One region of the Agromyces sp. Root1464 genome, then DNA from elsewhere that is predicted to be linked to it. Evidence: predicted binding sites of a transcription regulator. Region 1 holds the regulator's gene; each other region holds the start of a gene.
What was found. Region 1 encodes HrcA, which represses chaperone genes, less so after heat shock. Its sites were predicted from a motif close to TTNGCACTCGNNNNNNNCGAGTGCNAA; they were not measured.

Region 1 (4,108 bases):
ACGCCGACGCTGCTTCCGGCCGACGACCTCGTGCGCATGCTCGGCGCCATCCGTGACGAGTTCGGGTTCGAACCCGGCGCAGAGGTCACGACTGAGGCGAACCCCGATTCGGTCGGCCCCGACGACCTCGTGCGCCTCGCCGAGGGCGGTTTCACGCGAATCTCGTTCGGCATGCAGTCGGCCGTGCCGCACGTGCTCGCGGCGCTCGACCGCACGCACGACCCGGCGCGGGTGCCGCTCGTCGTGCGCTGGGCGCGCGAGGCAGGGCTCGACGTCAGCCTCGACCTGATCTACGGCACGCCGGGGGAGTCGATCGACGACTGGCGACGCAGCGTCGAGGCCGTCGTCGCCGAGCGACCCGACCACGTGAGCGCCTACGCGCTCATCGTCGAAGACGGCACGAAGCTCGCGCGGCAGATCCGTCGCGGCGAGCTCGCGCAGCCCGACGACGACCTCGAGGCCGACATGTACGAGCTCGCCGACGACCTGCTCGCGGCCGCCGGCTACGAATGGTACGAGGTCAGCAACTGGGCGACGGATGCCTCGCACCGGTCGCGGCACAACCTCGGCTACTGGCGCGGCGACGACTGGTGGGGCGTGGGCCCCGGTGCGCACAGCCACGTCGGCGGCGTGCGGTGGTGGAACGCGAAGCATCCCTCGGCGTATGCCGACCGGGTGACCGCGGGTGTCTCACCCGCCGTCGGCCGCGAGACGCTCGACGGCCCGACCCGCGAGGTCGAGCGTGTGCTGCTCCTCACGCGCATCCGCGAGGGCATCGAGATCGCGAGCCTGCACGCCGGCGGTCGTCATGCGGTGGCCGGCCTCATGGCCGACGGCCTCGTAGACGCGAAAGCCGCCCTCTCGGGAGTGGTGACACTCACCAGGAGAGGGCGGCTGCTCGCGGACGCCGTGGTGCGGCGCCTGCTCGACGAGTCGTCGGAGCTCAGCTCACGAACTTGATCGAGAGCGGGTAGGTGTAGGGCTGGCCCTGGTTGGCCTTCACCGCGGCGATGATGCTGAAGACGATGACCACGATGCCGATCGCGATGGTGATGAGCCATCCGATGAGGATGAGCCACAGGACGTAGCTGACCACGTAGGCGATCGCCATCGTGATCTGGAAGTTCAGGGCGGTCGCGGTGTGCTCGCGCACGAACGGGCCCTTGTCCTTCAGGACCAAGTAGCCGATCAGGGCCGGGACGAAGCTGAAGAAGATGCCGCCGATGTGGATCAGCGTCGCCCAGAGCTTCTCGTCGGCCGGGCTCAGCTGCTGGCTCGGCTGCTCGTAGGGGTTGCCGGGAGGCGGGGGAGGCGGGGTTGCACCGGACATGATGTCTCCTTGGTCGACTCGCCCGGGGGCGAGATTTCGGTCTCGTCGCCCGATGGGCGAAAGGTCGAGGCTCTCTCATGCTGGCACAGCAGAGCGCGCCGGGTGAAGACCTCGCCCGGCGCGCTCGGTGCCGGCTCGCTACTTGATGAGTCGGATGGCGAACGGGTAGCGGTAGTGCTGGCCGTCCTTCGCCTTCAGGAAGGCGATGATCGAGAAGACGACGCTCACGATCCAGGTGGCCCAGACGATGAAGACGCCGATGACGATGAACGTGAGGATCGAGCCCACGATGTAGGCGAAGACGATCGTGATCTGGAAGTTCAGCGCCTCTTTGGCCTCGGTGTTGGTGAACGAGCCGCGGTCCTTGAAGACGAGCCAGATGATGAGCGACGGGAGGAACCCGACGATGCCGCCGAGGTGGGCGAAGGAGCCCCACTGCACGTCCTGCTCCTGCGAGAGGGGCGCCGCGGCGACCGGCTGCGGTGCGCCCTGCGGCGCGGCGGGCGGAGGCGTCGGCTGACCATCGGCGTCGGGGGCGGGAATGTTGGAATCGGTCATGGTGCGTGCCTTTCAGGGGGCTCTCAGATGAACCGCATCTCGCGCGACGGGGGTCGCTGCAAAGGGGGTGACTCGCGGGGGATACCCATAAGCTAGCGCCGCGCCCGGCGGCTGGCAACGGCCGTGTCACGGTATGGCGCGATATGATTAGCACTCACTCAGAACGAGTGCTAAGCGATGGAGGGAAGCGAGGGCCATGGTCTCCGAACGCAGCCTCGCCGTTCTGCGCGCGATCGTGCAGGACTACGTCGCGTCCCGCGAACCCGTCGGCTCGAAGTCGATCGTCGAACGGCACGCCTTCGGCGTCTCCGCGGCGACGATCCGAAACGACATGGCACTGCTCGAAGAGGAGGAGCTGATCGCGGCCCCGCACACCTCTTCGGGTCGCATCCCGACCGACAAGGGCTATCGGGTCTTCGTCGACCAGCTCACCGACGTGCGCCCGCTGAGCGGCGCCCAGCGTCAGGCGATCGAGACTTTCCTCGGCGAATCGAGCGATCTCGACGAACTGCTCGCACGCACCGTGCGACTCATCGCCCAACTCACCAATCAACTCGCGGTCGTGCAGTACCCGAGCTTCGGCAGCGCGCGCGTGCGCCACGTCGAGCTCATCGCGCTCGCCCCCGAGCGCGTGCTCTGCATCCTCATCACCGACTCCGGTCAGGTCGAGCAGCGCCTCGCCGAGCTCGTGGAGCCGGTCGACGAGCAGACGCTCGGCGACCTGCGCGTGCGCTTGAACGAGATCGCCGGCGGCCGGGCGATGGCGGATGCCGCGGACGCGTTGTCGGGCGAGATCGACAACGTCGACCCGCGCCATGCAGCGGTGCTGCACACCCTCGCCGTCACGCTCGCCGAGCAGGCGCGGGCCCAGCGGCAGGACCGCCTGGTCGTCGCCGGGGCGGCGAACCTCGTGCGCACCGAGCAGGACTTCGCCGGCTCGATCCTCGGCGTGATCGAGGCCATCGAAGAGCAGGTGGTGCTGCTGAAGCTCTTCGGCGAGATGGCGACCGACGAGCACGCCGTCACCGTTCGCATCGGCCGCGAGAACGCGTCGTTCGGCCTCGGCGAGACCTCCGTCGTCTCGAGCGCCTTCGCGATCCCGGGCCGCGACATCTCGCGCCTCGGCATCGTCGGCCCCACCCGCATGGACTACTCCCACAGCATGGCGGCCGTTCGCGCCGTCGCCCGTTACCTCTCCCGAACGCTCGGCGAGAACTGAACCAGCCGCCCGTCTCGCACGACCGGCATCCGGCAATCGAAAGGACAAGCCCTCCGTGGCCGACCACTACGAGGTCCTCGGCGTCTCACACGACGCCACCCCCGACGAGATCAAGAAGGCGTACCGCCGTCTCGCCCGTGAACTGCACCCCGACGTGAACCCGGGCGCCGAGGCATCCGAGCGCTTCAAGTCGGTGACGCACGCGTACGACGTGCTGTCCGACCCGAAGCAGCGCCAGCAGTACGACCTCGGCGACCAGGGCGGCTTCGGCGGCGGCCAGAACTTCGGCGGCTTCGGGGACATCTTCGAGACGTTCTTCGGGGCCGGCCAGCAGAGCCGTGGACCGCGTTCGCGCCGTGAGCGCGGTCAAGACGCGCTGCTGCGCGTCGAGGTCGGCCTCGACGAGGTCATCTTCGGCACGCACCGCGACATCGAGGTCGACACCGCGGTGACGTGCGAGACCTGCCACGGCTCGTGCTGCCAGCCCGGCACCGCGCCCGTCACGTGCGACATCTGCCACGGCACCGGCTCCATCCAGCGCTCGGTGCGCTCGCTCCTCGGCAACGTCATGACGTCGAGCCCCTGCGGCACCTGCCGCGGCTACGGCACCGTCATCGCGACGCCCTGCGTGACGTGCCAGGGCCAGGGCCGCGTGCGCGCACGTCGCACCGTTCCGGTCGACATCCCCGCAGGCGTCGACACGGGCGTGCGCCTGCAGATGCCTGGCTCCGGCGAGGCCGGCCCCGCAGGCGGACCGAACGGCGATCTCTACCTCGAGATCAAGGTCAAGAACCACGACGTGTTCAGCCGCAACGGCGACGACCTGCTGTGCACCCTCGAGGTGTCGATGACCGACGCGATCCTCGGCACGCACTCGACGATCCCCGCTCTCGACGGCGACGTCGAGCTCGAGCTCAAGGCCGGCCTCCAGAGCGGCGAGATCCTGACCGTGAAGGACCGGGGCGTCTCGCGCCTGCGCGGGTCCGGCCGCGGCGACCTCA
Region 2 (4,108 bases), 1.5 Mb from region 1:
CGCCGCATCGGCCGAGCGTGCGTACCGTGTTGCGCATGGGTGCTGACGACGTCGAGCGGCCGGGTGCCGAAGAGTGGGTGCCGGCCGAGGGCGGACTCGACGAACTCCGGGTCGCCGCAGCATCCTGTCGCGGCTGCGAGCTCTGGCGGGACGCCACGCAGGTCGTCTTCTCGCGCGGACGCGACACCGCGTCGATGATGATCGTCGGTGAGCAACCGGGCGATCGCGAGGATGTCGAGGGCGAGCCCTTCGTCGGTCCGGCCGGACGGGTGCTCGCCGATGCCGTCGACGCTGCCGGCATCCCTCGTGATCGCGTGTACGTGACGAACGCCGTCAAGCACTTCCGGTTCGAGCGTCGCGGCAAGCGACGCATCCACGAGAAGCCGGCCGTCGCCCACATCGTCGCGTGCCATCCCTGGCTCGAGGCGGAGTTCGAGGCGGTGGACCCGGCCGTCGTCGTGGCGCTCGGCGCGACGGCCGCTCGAGCGGTGCTCGGACGAACGGTGCGCATCGGGCAGGTACGGGGCCGGGTGCTGCCGCCCGACCCCACGGCGCCGCCGTCGGCGCTCCCCGCCCCGACCGTCGTCACGACGCACCCGTCGGCGCTGCTCCGCATCGATGATGCCGCCGACCGCGAGGCGGCATTCGCACGCCTCGTCGAGGACCTCCGCACCGCGGCATCCGTGGCCTGGTGAAGTGGCTCGGCCGACGGATCTGGGCACGACTTCGAACGCATCTGGAGATTTCCCAGCGCTTGCACATGAGAAGCGACTAGGGTGGAGTCATCTGCAGTGGGGTTCTCTCCCACGTGACACGGCTGGGAAGCCGATGACCAGTCGGGACGAAGCAACATCTCTCACGCCGAAGCACTCGGTGCGATGACGGCGACGAAGCCCCGCACCGGTTCCTCCCGCAGGTCACTGATCGCGGCGTCTCGCACGCCGGGCCGTTTCGTCTCGTACCCGGGCACGAACTCCATGCGACTTGCTCGCACCACCAACTTCCGGCGGCGGACGTCGCCGTCGGAACCCTGCACGGCCTGAGGCCGTGCACGTCGCAGCCGCTTCGGCGGCTCGGCTTTACAGAAGGAAAAGAATATGGCTACCGGAACCGTCAAGTGGTTCAACGCCGACAAGGGCTTCGGCTTCATCGCTCCTGACGACGGCTCGGCCGACGTCTTCGCGCACTTCAGCGCGATCGCATCGGGCGGCTACCGCTCGCTCGAGGAGAACCAGAAGGTCGAATTCGAGACCGCCCGCGGCCCCAAGGGCCTGCAGGCTGAGAACATCACGGTCATTTCGTAAGTTCTCGCATCCCTTTCGATCGGGTGCCGGTGCGCTGAGCGCGCTGGCACCCGATCCACGAGCGGATGTCGCGGCAGCCGCCTCTTCGTGAGGCAGGCGCCGCGGCATCCGCTCTGTGCATTTCCGGGGGTTCGTGCTCTGCCGGTCGACTCGGCACTCCTGCCTCTTTCGACACCCGTCCGGAGCTTCTTCAAAGCTTGGATCCCTAGGCTCGACTCGTCGAACAACCCCGATCGATCCCGGTCGGCCCCGAAGAAGGAGCCCCCAATGCAGTGCCCCACCGACGGAACCGTGCTCGTGATGAGCGAACGCAGCGGCATCGAGATCGACTACTGCCCGACGTGTCGCGGCGTGTGGCTCGACCGGGGCGAACTCGACAAGATCGTCGAGCGCGCGGCGCGCGAGTTCTCGGCTCCCACCCAGGCCGCACCTGCTCCGCCCGCTCCGCCGACGCAGCCGCAGGCGCCGGCCTACGGCCAGCCGTCGTACCAGCAGTCCGGGTACGACAACCGCGGTGACAACCGGGGGTACGACAACCGCGGGTACGGCGACCAGGGCTACCGCAAGAAGAAGAAGGAGAGCTGGCTCTCCGAGCTCTTCGACTGATCCCGGCGGACCGACTCGTCAACCCGCTGTCGGCCGCGAACGGCCGGCATTAGCATCGCGCCATGAACGCGCTCGACGCGGAGCTCCCGGAGCTCGACTCGCTCGACGAACTCGATGCGCTCGTCGGGCGGATGCCCGGACTCCACGTGCGGTATTCCGAGGGATTCGAGCATGATCGCGACGAGGCGAGCATCGACACCGAGAGCGGACTCGAGCTGCCAGGGCTGTCGGTGAATCCGCTCGACCCGCAGCCGTGGTGGACTCGCGAGCGCGCCGACTGGCTCGCGAGGCAGCTCTGCCAGTACAAGCACCTGCGTGAGCGGAACCCCGAGCGGTTCGCCTGGGTGCTGCGCGGGCGCATCGTCGGCAGGGGCCCGGACTCGGAGCCGCTGCTCGCCGACGTCGAGCCCGTCGTGCGGCTGTCCGACGCGTTGCTCGACGAGGCGAAGGCGAGATATCGCACTCGGTTCGATGCGGGCCGGGGGCCGGAATAGGGCGCGCGGTCCGCGAGTGCTCGCGCGTGTTCGCGCCTCAATCGCGCCGGATTCGACTCGCGACAGTCTTGGCACTCGCAAGAGGAGAGTGCTAATCTGGACGTAGTTGAGTCGAAGGGGCTCAACTCCAGAATCTGCCGCTTCGGCGGCGACAGGGAGGAGAAGTCATGGCCATGATGTGGGACCCGTTCCGTGAGCTCGACCGCCTCGCTGCGGACATGCTCGATTCGCGACAGGGGCCGCGGGTGATGCCGATCGACCTGCACCGCGATGGCGACCACTACGTGCTCGCCGCAGACCTGCCGGGCGTCGACCCCGGCTCGGTCGACGTGGACGTCGACGGTCAGCTGCTCACGATCCGCGCCGAGCGCACGCTGCGCGCCAACGGCGAGGTCAAGTGGCTCGCGCACGAGCGACCGAGCGGTTCGTTCCTTCGCCAGATCACCCTCGGCGAGGGCATCGACACCGCCGGCATCAGCGCGCACTACGACAACGGCGTGCTGAGCGTGATCATCCCGATGAGCGAGCGCGCGAAGCCCCGCAAGGTCGAGGTGATGAGCTCGCCGAACTCCGAGCAGCAACAGGTGACCGCGGGCTCGTCGAGCTGACGCTCGCGAGGAGCCGACACGGCACCACGGGAGGCCCGCTCGCCGAATGGCGGGCGGGCCTCCGTCGTGCGCGCGCCGGATTCACGCCGTCCGGCGGATCGGTCGGTCGGCCGTGAGCGCGCCGGCCGTGGGCACGTCGGCCGTGAGCATGTCGGCGAAGAGATCGAGGTAGTCGCGGGCCATCCGGGCGTCGGTGAAGCGGGCCTGCGCCCGCGCCCGGCACACCGTCCGGTCGAGCGCGGCGGCGTCGACGAGTGCGGACGCGAGTTCGTCGATCCCGGATCGGACGAAGCCGGTCGCGCCGTCGTCGACGAGTTCGGGAACCGAGCCGCGCGGCGTCGCCACCACGGGAGTGCCGGTGGCCAGCGATTCGATCATCACGAGGCCGAAGGGCTCGTCCCATTGGATCGGGTTGACGAGCGCGCACGACTCGCCCATGAGCGCGCACGTCTCGGCGGTCGACAGCTCGCCGATGTACTCCGCGTTCCGGCCGAGCAGTGGGCGCACGGCCTCGGCGAAGTACGCCTGCTCGGCCGGCTCCCGCATCTTCGCGGCGATGCGGAGCGGAATGCCGGCGCGCTCCGCCACGCGGATCGCCTCGACGACGCCCTTCGTGGGGTTCATCCGGCCGACGAAGCAGGCGCTGCTGCCGCCCGGCCCCATCGGCACGTCGGTGACGCGGATGCCGTGGTGGATGACGCGCGCGATGCGCACCGAGCCGGCGGTCGAGGCGTGGTGGTGGGAGATGGCGACGAACGCCATGTCGGGCGACGCGGCGCCGTACAGCTCCTGCACGAGCGGGATGAACGGTCCGTGCGCGATCGTGACGACCGGTGCCATGGCGGCCGTGCGGGCCAGGATCGGGCCCGCGAGCGTGTTGTCGACGATGACGTCGACGTCGTCCAACTGCGCGTAGGCGCGAATGAGGTGCCGCATCTCGTGCGTCGTGAGGCCCATCGTGTCGGAGCCCGAGGGAGGGAAGCCGGGCAGGCGCTCGACCGGCGAGGTGCTGTCACCGGATGCCGCGAGCACGACGTCGTGGCCGGTGCGAACGATCGCCCGGGCCAGTGTGTCGATGAACGACTCGATGCCGCCG
Region 3 (4,108 bases), 1.1 Mb from region 1:
GGCACGGCGTACTGGGGCCCGAACGGCTACGACCTGGATCTGGTCGCCCGTGCGCTCGGGCACGTCCCGGTACTGCCGCGCGTACTCGCCCCGAACGCGGGCGCGGGACGCACGCCCGACGGCATCCTCGTGGGCGCCGGAGCCGGCGACAACGCCGCCGCTGCGCTCGGCCTCGATGCATCCGCCGGTGACGTCGTGGTCTCGATCGGCACGAGCGGCACGGTCTTCGCCGTGACGGATGCCGCCATCGCCGATCCCTCCGGCACGGTCGCCGGGTTCGCCGATGCGACCGGGCGCAGCCTACCGCTCATCGCCACCCTGAACGCGGCGCCCGTGCTCGATGTCACGGCCGCCCTGCTCGGAGTCGACCACGCGGAACTCGGCCGACTCGCGCTCGAGGCCGTGCCCGGCTCATCCGGTGCCGTGCTCGTGCCGTACTTCGAGGGCGAACGCACGCCGAACCTTCCCGACGCGACCGCCTCGTTCTCTGGTCTCACGTTCGCCAATACGACGCGGGCATCGGTCGCGCGCGCTGCGATCGAGGGCCTCCTGTGCGGCCTCGCCGACGGCCTCGATGCCGTGCGAGGGCAGGGCGTCGACGCGGCCCGCATCCTGCTCATCGGCGGTGCGGCGCAGAATCCAGCGGTGCAGGGCATCGCCGCCCAGGTCTTCGACGTGCCGATCGTCGCGCCGGCACGCGGGGAGTACGTCGCCGACGGCGCCGCCAGGCAGGCGAGGTGGGCGCTCACCGGTGAACGCCCGTCGTGGCCGCTCGACATCGACGCAGAGCTCGCGAGCGACACGCGTGAGGTGATCCGGACGCAATACGCCCGCGCACGCCTGACGAGCGCGCACCGACCCGGCTGAGCGGGTGGGAGCGAGCGCCTGACACGCGCGCACGAACCCGCTGACACGACGATGGGCGCCTCCCTCTCGGGAGACGCCCATCGTTTCGTTGCGTGAGGCGCGGACTAGAAGTCCATGCCGCCCGTCGGGTCGCCGGCCGGAGCCGCGTTCTTCTCGGGCTTGTCGGCGACGACGGCCTCGGTGGTGAGGAAGAGGCCCGCGATCGACGCTGCGTTGAGCAGCGCGGAGCGGGTGACCTTCACCGGGTCGTTGATGCCGGCAGCGAGCATGTCGACGTACTCGCCGGTCGCGGCGTTGAGGCCCTGGCCGACCGGGAGGTTGCGCACGCGGTCGACGACGACGCCCGGCTCGAGGCCGGCGTTGAGGGCGATCTGCTTGAGCGGAGCGTCGATCGCGACGCGGACGATGTTCGCGCCGGTCGCCTCGTCGCCCGTGAGCTCGAGCTTCTCGAATGCGGTCTTGCCGGCCTGGATGAGGGCGACGCCACCACCGGCGACGATGCCCTCTTCGACGGCTGCCTTCGCGTTGCGCACGGCGTCTTCGATGCGGTGCTTGCGCTCCTTGAGCTCGACCTCGGTCGCCGCACCCGCCTTGATGACGGCGACGCCGCCGGCGAGCTTGGCGAGGCGCTCCTGGAGCTTCTCGCGGTCGTAGTCGGAGTCGGTGTTCTCGATCTCCTTGCGGATCTGCGCGACGCGGCCGGCGATGGCCTCCTCGTCGCCGCCACCCTCGACGATGGTCGTCTCGTCCTTGGTGATGATGACCTTGCGAGCCGAGCCGAGCAGGTCGAGGGTGACGTTCTCGAGCTTGAGACCGACCTCCTCGGAGATGACCTGGCCACCGGTGAGGGTCGCGATGTCCTGCAGCTGCGCCTTGCGACGGTCGCCGAAGCCGGGGGCCTTGACGGCGACCGACTTGAAGATGCCGCGGATCTTGTTGACGATCAGCGTCGCGAGTGCTTCGCCGTCGACGTCTTCCGCGATGATGAGGAGCTGCTTGCCGGTCTGGATGACCTTGTCGACGATCGGCAGCAGGTCCTTGATGTTCGAGACCTTGCCGTTGACGATCAGGATGTAGGGGTCTTCGAAGACCGCTTCCTGGCGCTCGGGGTCGGTGACGAAGTACGCCGACAGGTAGCCCTTGTCGAAGCGCATGCCCTCGGTCAGCTCGAGCTCGGTGCCGAAGGTGTTCGACTCCTCGACGGTGACGACGCCCTCCTTGCCGACCTTGTCGATCGCCTCGGCGATGAGCGCGCCGATCTGCTCGTCGGCGGCCGAGATCGAAGCCGTTGCGGCGATCTCTTCCTTCGTCTCGACGTCCTTCGCGTTGGCGAGGAGCTCGGCCTCGACGGCGCGGACGGCCTTCTCGATGCCGCGCTTGAGCGAGATGGGGTCGGCGCCTGCTGCGACGTTGCGGAGGCCCTCGCGCACGAGCGCCTGGGCGAGCACGACCGAGGTCGTGGTGCCGTCACCGGCGACGTCGTCGGTCTTCTTGGCGACCTCCTTGACGAGCTCGGCACCGATCTTCTCGTACGGGTCGTCGAGCTCGATCTCCTTGGCGATCGACACACCGTCGTTCGTGATCGTGGGTGCGCCCCACTTCTTCTCGAGCACGACGTTGCGTCCGCGCGGGCCGAGGGTCACCTTCACCGCGTCGGCGAGCGTGTTGAGGCCACGCTCGAGGCCACGACGGGCCTCCTCGTTGAAAGCAATGATCTTTGCCATGTGTTTCTCTCGTCCTTTCCCGGACGTCTTCAAAGATTCGTTGGGTTAGCACTCAAAACGAGTGAGTGCTAAATCGATTCTGGCACTCGACCGCCATGAGTGCAAGCGAGCCCGAGGCTGTCCGCTCAGGGCGTGAAGGTCGCCGAACCCTCGTTCGGCACGAGCTCGACCCACGTGTTGCCGGGAGCAAGCCGCAACGGTGAGCCGTCGTCGGCGGTCAGGACGATCGGCGACCCCGCGGCATCCTTCGCCCAGGTGCCGTGCGCCGTCCGGCCTCCGGCCGAGACCCAGGCCTCGCCCGAACCGATCATGACGGTCTTCGGCACCTCGCCGTAGCTCCAGTCGATCCCGACGCGGAGCGTCACGACGTTCACGGCACGCACGCGCTCCCCCGACGCCTCGAGATCCGGTTCGCCCTCCTGCGAACGGAGCCAGGCGGATGTCCCGCCATCCCAGTCCCACGCGGGGAACCGATCCTCGGAGAACACGAGGTCGATGCGCGAGGTCGGCGCGGCAGCGAGCGCCGGGGCAGCGAGCGGATCGGCGGTGCCGTAGCTGAACTGCCCCGGAGGCGGTGCGAGCGCGGCGTTGCGGGCGACGGCCTCGGCGGAGTCGAGGATCACGTCGTGCGGGCCGGGCCGCTCATCGGCACGGGTGAAGAGCCCCGTCTCGTCGAAGTCGAAGACGATGTTCACGAGGGGCGTCGCCATCATCATCGCGACGAACTGGTCCTGCCCGCCCGAGTAGGCGATGATGCCGCCGAAGGGCGAGGCGATGTCGGGGTCCATGGGACGGATCGACCGAACGGGACCGACCTCGTCGGGCACGTCCGAATGCCAGACCGCGACGTACCGCGTCAGGCCGCCCTCGACGAGTTCCTCGAAGACGATGTCGGTGCGATTCAGCGCGATCTGCGGGCGCGCCTCCTCGTGGTTGTCGATCTTCACCGCGAGGGACGGGTGGGCGAGCGCGGCCGCCTCCGCCGGCGTTCCGCGCAACGGCGCGAACGACACCGCCGACGCAGCGGCGTCGGCAGAGGGCCTGGCAGCGGCCTCGGTCGGCGCGGCATCCGGCTCCGTCGCCGACTGGCAGCCGGCCAAGAGCAGCGATGCCGCCAACAGCGCGCCGATCCGCGCTCCCCGACGATGCGGAGCACGCCCCGCCAGCGCTCTCATGCGGTCAGCGTAGACCCGCGCCTCTCAGGAGACGCGAGAACGCGCCGCCGGACCGGCGGCGCGCTCGCGGATCTCATCAGGCCGGGCGGACGCCCTCTGCCTGCGGCCCTTTCGAACCCGTGCCGACCTCGAAGACGACCTGCTGCCCCTCCTCGAGGACCTTGTACCCCGACATGTCGATCGCGGAGTAGTGGACGAAGACGTCTTGACCCCCCTCGTCGACCGTGATGAATCCGTAGCCCTTTTCAGCGTTGAACCACTTGACGGTTCCGTTCGCCATGCGTTGCTCCCATGTTGCAGTGTCCGATCAGCACGCGCCCGTGGCCTGTGCCGGACCACTCG
Region 4 (4,108 bases), 1.2 Mb from region 1:
CGGCCGAAGCTCTGGCGACGACCGACCCGCTCGCCCCGTTCCAGCCGGCGGAGCCGACGTTCCGGGCCGAGCCCGCCGTGCGCGAGTTCGAGGTGCCGTTCGACACGGGTCAGCTGCAGTCGATCTCGACCGGCCAGCTCCTCATCGTGCACCGACCGGGCCTCGACACGGTCGAAGAGGCCGAGGAGCAGACGCAGCGGCGGGTGTACAGCTGGGTGGCTGCGGTCGTCGGCATCCTCGGCGCGGCGGCCTCGCTCTTCGTCGGCTGGATGCTGCCGCTCTCGATCGCCGCGATCGTGTTCGGCGTACTCGGGCTCCGCCGCGAGGAGCACGGCCGCACGCTCGCCTTCGTCGGCATCGGCACCGGGCTCGCCGGACTCGTGTTCTCGGCCGTCTGGATCGGCTACTACGCGATCGTCTTCGGGGCGCTCCCGCGCTGATCCCGCGCGTCGTCAGATTCGCTCGACGAGCAGTGCGACGTGTCGACCGGCCTCTCGCGTCAGCACGATGGTCGCGGAGGCGGCGCCCTTCAGCTTCAGCCGTGTGCGGAGCTGCGCCGGGTCGACATCGACGCCTCGCTTCTTGATCTCGAGCGTGCCGACACCACGTGCCGCGAGGGCCTGGCGCAACTGGCGTTCGTCGGCCGGCAGCCGTTCGAGCACGCGGAATCCGCGAGCGAACGGCGAGTCGAACGCGGTGTCGGACGTCAGGTAGGCGATTCCCGAGCTCAGCATCCACGCGCCGTTCGCGCGCGCGAGGTCGCCGATCAGGCGAGCCCGGATCACCGCGCCGTCGGGCTCGTAGACGTATTCGCCGAGCGGCCCGACGGGAGCATCCTCGCTGTCGGCGTCGGCGGTCAGCTCCTGCGCGGCGTCGCCGCGGATGACGAGCGCGGCGCGGCGGATGCCTGGCCGGGCGACCGATCCCAACCAGACGCCGAGCTCGACGAGATCGCCGTCGACCGAGACCCACTGCGCCTCGGCGTCGGACGGGATCACGTCGCGGTCGGTACCCGGACCGAGCTTCACGCCGGCGGGCATGCGCTCGCCGAGGCCGAAGGCGAAGTCGAGCGAGGGGGAGTAGGCCGAGGCATCCGCGAGCCTCGTCGTCGTGCCACCGGTGGTCGTGCGTCTCGCCGGGTCGAGCCAGGCGCCGTCGATCCCGCCGAGGGCGACATTCTCGGCGGCCTCGTGCAGCACGCGGACGTGGGAGAACGGCGTGAGGTTGTAGGCGGCGATCGCGGCGGTGACCTCGTCGGCCTCGGCCGCGGTGACCTCGAGGTCGATGGCGGCCATCGCCAGCGCATCGCCGCCGATGCCGCAGCCGAGGTCGGCGACGTGGCGCACGCCGGCGCGCGAGAATCGCCCGGCATGCAGGGCTGCGACCTTCAGTCGGGTGGCCTGCTCGAGCCCGGCCTCGGTGAAGAGCATGCGCGAGGCGAACGGGCCGAACTTCGCCTCGGCCTTCGCGCGGAGCTTCGCCTGGCTGAGCACGGCGGCGACGAGGGTCGGCGGGTGCCCCTGCTTGCGGAGGTCTGCGACGGTCTTGACGATGTCGGCCTTCGAATCCCAGTCGGGCAGTCCGTCGAGCAGGGTGAGGCCCTCAGGGGAGAGCAGTTCGACGAGTTCGGCGCGATCCACCCGGCAACGCTAGCACCGCGGGCCCGACGGCACGGTGCGATACGAATCCCCATCCCGGCGGCAACGCTAGCACCGCGAGCCCGACGGCACGGTGCGATACGAATCCCCATCCCGGCGGCAACGCTAGTACCGCGAGCCCGACGCTCGGCTGCGGTGGAGCCCTCGCGTCGGGCTGTGTTTCGCCAGTGGCTGAACGGGCTGGCACTCACGTTGCACGAGTGCCAAATCGCGCCTAGACTCGCCTTAGCACTCTCGCTCTGAGGCTGCTAACCAAGTCTTCGTCAAGACAGTTTTCTTCACAGAGAGAAGGGGTCAACCGTGTCGGTTTCCATCAAGCCGCTCGAGGATCGCATCGTCATCAAGCAGGTCGAGGCCGAGCAGACCACCGCATCCGGTCTGGTCATCCCCGACACTGCCAAGGAGAAGCCCCAGGAGGGCGAGGTCGTGGCAGTGGGCCCCGGCCGCATCGATGACAACGGCAACCGCGTCCCGCTCGACGTCGCAGTCGGCGACAAGGTGATCTACTCGAAGTACGGCGGCACCGAGGTCAAGTTCGGCGGCGAGGACCTCCTCGTCCTGTCGGCTCGCGACGTGCTCGCCGTCGTCGTCCGCTGACGCGCGACACGATCGATCCGAGGCCCGGACACCCCATGGGGTGTCCGGGCCTCGTCGTATTCCGGGCCCCGAGCGCCGCGACATCCGCTGCGTCTGCGAATGTACCGGCGCACCGCCGCGGCCGCGCCTCGACCCGGCAGGGCTGACCGGCCCGCCGATCGCGGTCGGTGCTCGGGCGTAGTCTGTGCAGGTGTCATCCCGCTCCGAGACCCAGGTCCCCTCTGCGGCGAGTCCGCCGGACGGCGTCAGCCGCTCGGGGCTCGTCTATGCCATCGCCGCCTACGGGCTCTGGGGCTTCCTGCCGATCTACTTCATCGCGCTGGCTCCGTCCGGCCCGGTCGAGATCGTGGCGTGGCGGGTGCTCTTCTCGCTCGTCTTCTGCGCCCTGCTCATCCTGGTGACGCGGGCCTGGCGTGCGCTCGCCGTGCTGCTCCGCGATCGGCGCATCGTGCTCACGATGGGCCTCGCGGGCGTGCTCATCTTCATCAACTGGCAGACCTACGTGTTCGCCGCGACGACGAACCAGGTCGTCGAAGCGTCCCTCGGCTATTTCATCAACCCCATCGTCACGGTGTTCCTCGGCGTCTTCGTGCAGCGCGAGCGACTGAATCCGACGCAATGGACCGCGGTCGGCATCTCGATCGTCGCGGTGATCGTGCTCGCCCTCGGCTACGGGCAGCTGCCGTGGATCGCGCTCGTCCTGGCGTTCTCGTTCGGGTTCTACGGCCTCATCAAGAAGCGCGTCGGGCCCAAGGTCGATGCCGTCTCGGGCCTGACGCTCGAGACCGTCTGGCTGGCGCCGCTCGCGGTCGTGCAGCTCGTCTTCGTGGCGATGACGACCGGGCTCACGATCGGCACCGTCAGCGTGTGGCACACGCTCCTCCTGATCGGGCTCGGCGCGGTCACCGCGGTGCCCCTCCTGCTGTTCGCCGCGGCCTCGCGCCGGTTGCCGCTCATCTTCATGGGCTTCATCCAGTACTTCGCGCCGTTCATCCAGTTCCTCGTCGGGGTGCTCATCCTGCAGGAGCCGATGCCGCCGGAGCGCTGGGTCGGATTCGGACTGGTGTGGCTCGCGCTCATCGTACTGACGGTCGACCTCATCCGCGGCGTGCACGCCTCGCGCAGGGTGATCGCCGAGCCCGCCTGAGGCGTCGTCGAGCCCTGCGAACGACGCGGCGACGCGGTCGGGCGAGCGGATGCCGCGTGCGCGCGATCCTCGCGTGAAAGCTCGCGTTTCCGCCGATTCCGTGCGTCGAACCCCGCCGAGGTGTCGGCAGGGTAACGATTGATGCGGTGTTACACGGTTGTGACCGCAGCGTCTTGTTTCCGCCATGGGCGCGGAATACTGTCAGACAACGGCGTCACCATGGCGCTGCATTGTGTACCAATTCCTTCAGTCCCAAGGAGCAACATGAGCGTATTCGCGAAGGCCACGGCCAAGCGTTCGGCTCGCGCAGCCTGGACGGGTCTCGCCATTGCCGGCGTCAGCACCCTTCTCCTGTCTGCGTGCGCGTCGGGCGGCACGCCGTCGACCGAGACGGAAGAGCCGGGCGACGACACCGCCGGCGACGCCCTGCCCATCGAGGCCGGTGACCGTGACCTGACCCTCAAGGTCGGCACGATCCTTCCCCAGAGCGGCACGCTCGCATTCCTCGGCCCGCCCGAGGAGGCCGGTGTGGGCCTTGGCGCACAGGAGGTCAACGACGCGGACTCCGGCTTGAGCATGGAGGTCGTCTACCGCGACTCCGGCGACACCACGACCGACATCGCCACCGTCTCCGTGACCGACCTGCTCTCGCAGGACGTCTCGGCGATCATCGGTGCCGCGTCGTCGGGTGTCTCCTTCACCGTGA

Region 2: the regulator HrcA is predicted to act here: its motif matches at 2,473-2,499, upstream of ASD23_RS13155 (Hsp20/alpha crystallin family protein).
Region 3: the regulator HrcA is predicted to act here: its motif matches at 2,637-2,663, upstream of groL (chaperonin GroEL).
Region 4: the regulator HrcA is predicted to act here: its motif matches at 1,839-1,865, upstream of groES (co-chaperone GroES).

Annotation. Positions count from the first base shown of each region.
Region 1 is NZ_LMFU01000002.1:160,268-164,375, forward strand. It holds gene hemW (radical SAM family heme chaperone HemW) at 1-960, shown strand, start outside; gene ASD23_RS06590 (DUF4870 domain-containing protein) at 944-1,330, opposite strand; gene ASD23_RS06595 (DUF4870 domain-containing protein) at 1,469-1,888, opposite strand; gene hrcA (heat-inducible transcriptional repressor HrcA) at 2,085-3,107, shown strand; gene dnaJ (molecular chaperone DnaJ) at 3,163-4,108, shown strand, end outside.
Region 2 is NZ_LMFU01000002.1:1,627,288-1,631,395, reverse strand. It holds gene ASD23_RS13175 (UdgX family uracil-DNA binding protein) at 36-695, shown strand; gene ASD23_RS19400 (hypothetical protein) at 857-979, opposite strand; gene ASD23_RS13170 (cold-shock protein) at 1,098-1,304, shown strand; gene ASD23_RS13165 (TFIIB-type zinc ribbon-containing protein) at 1,572-1,910, shown strand; gene ASD23_RS13160 (DUF6098 family protein) at 1,973-2,404, shown strand; gene ASD23_RS13155 (Hsp20/alpha crystallin family protein) at 2,572-3,012, shown strand; gene ASD23_RS13150 (glycosyltransferase) at 3,094-4,108, opposite strand, start outside.
Region 3 is NZ_LMFU01000002.1:1,247,431-1,251,538, forward strand. It holds gene ASD23_RS11425 (FGGY family carbohydrate kinase) at 1-867, shown strand, start outside; gene groL (chaperonin GroEL) at 972-2,591, opposite strand; gene ASD23_RS11435 (DUF3048 domain-containing protein) at 2,717-3,766, opposite strand; gene ASD23_RS11440 (cold-shock protein) at 3,843-4,046, opposite strand.
Region 4 is NZ_LMFU01000002.1:1,402,888-1,406,995, reverse strand. It holds gene ASD23_RS12095 (DUF4190 domain-containing protein) at 1-440, shown strand, start outside; gene ASD23_RS12090 (class I SAM-dependent methyltransferase) at 453-1,640, opposite strand; gene groES (co-chaperone GroES) at 1,959-2,255, shown strand; gene rarD (EamA family transporter RarD) at 2,446-3,402, shown strand; gene ASD23_RS12075 (ABC transporter substrate-binding protein) at 3,667-4,108, shown strand, end outside.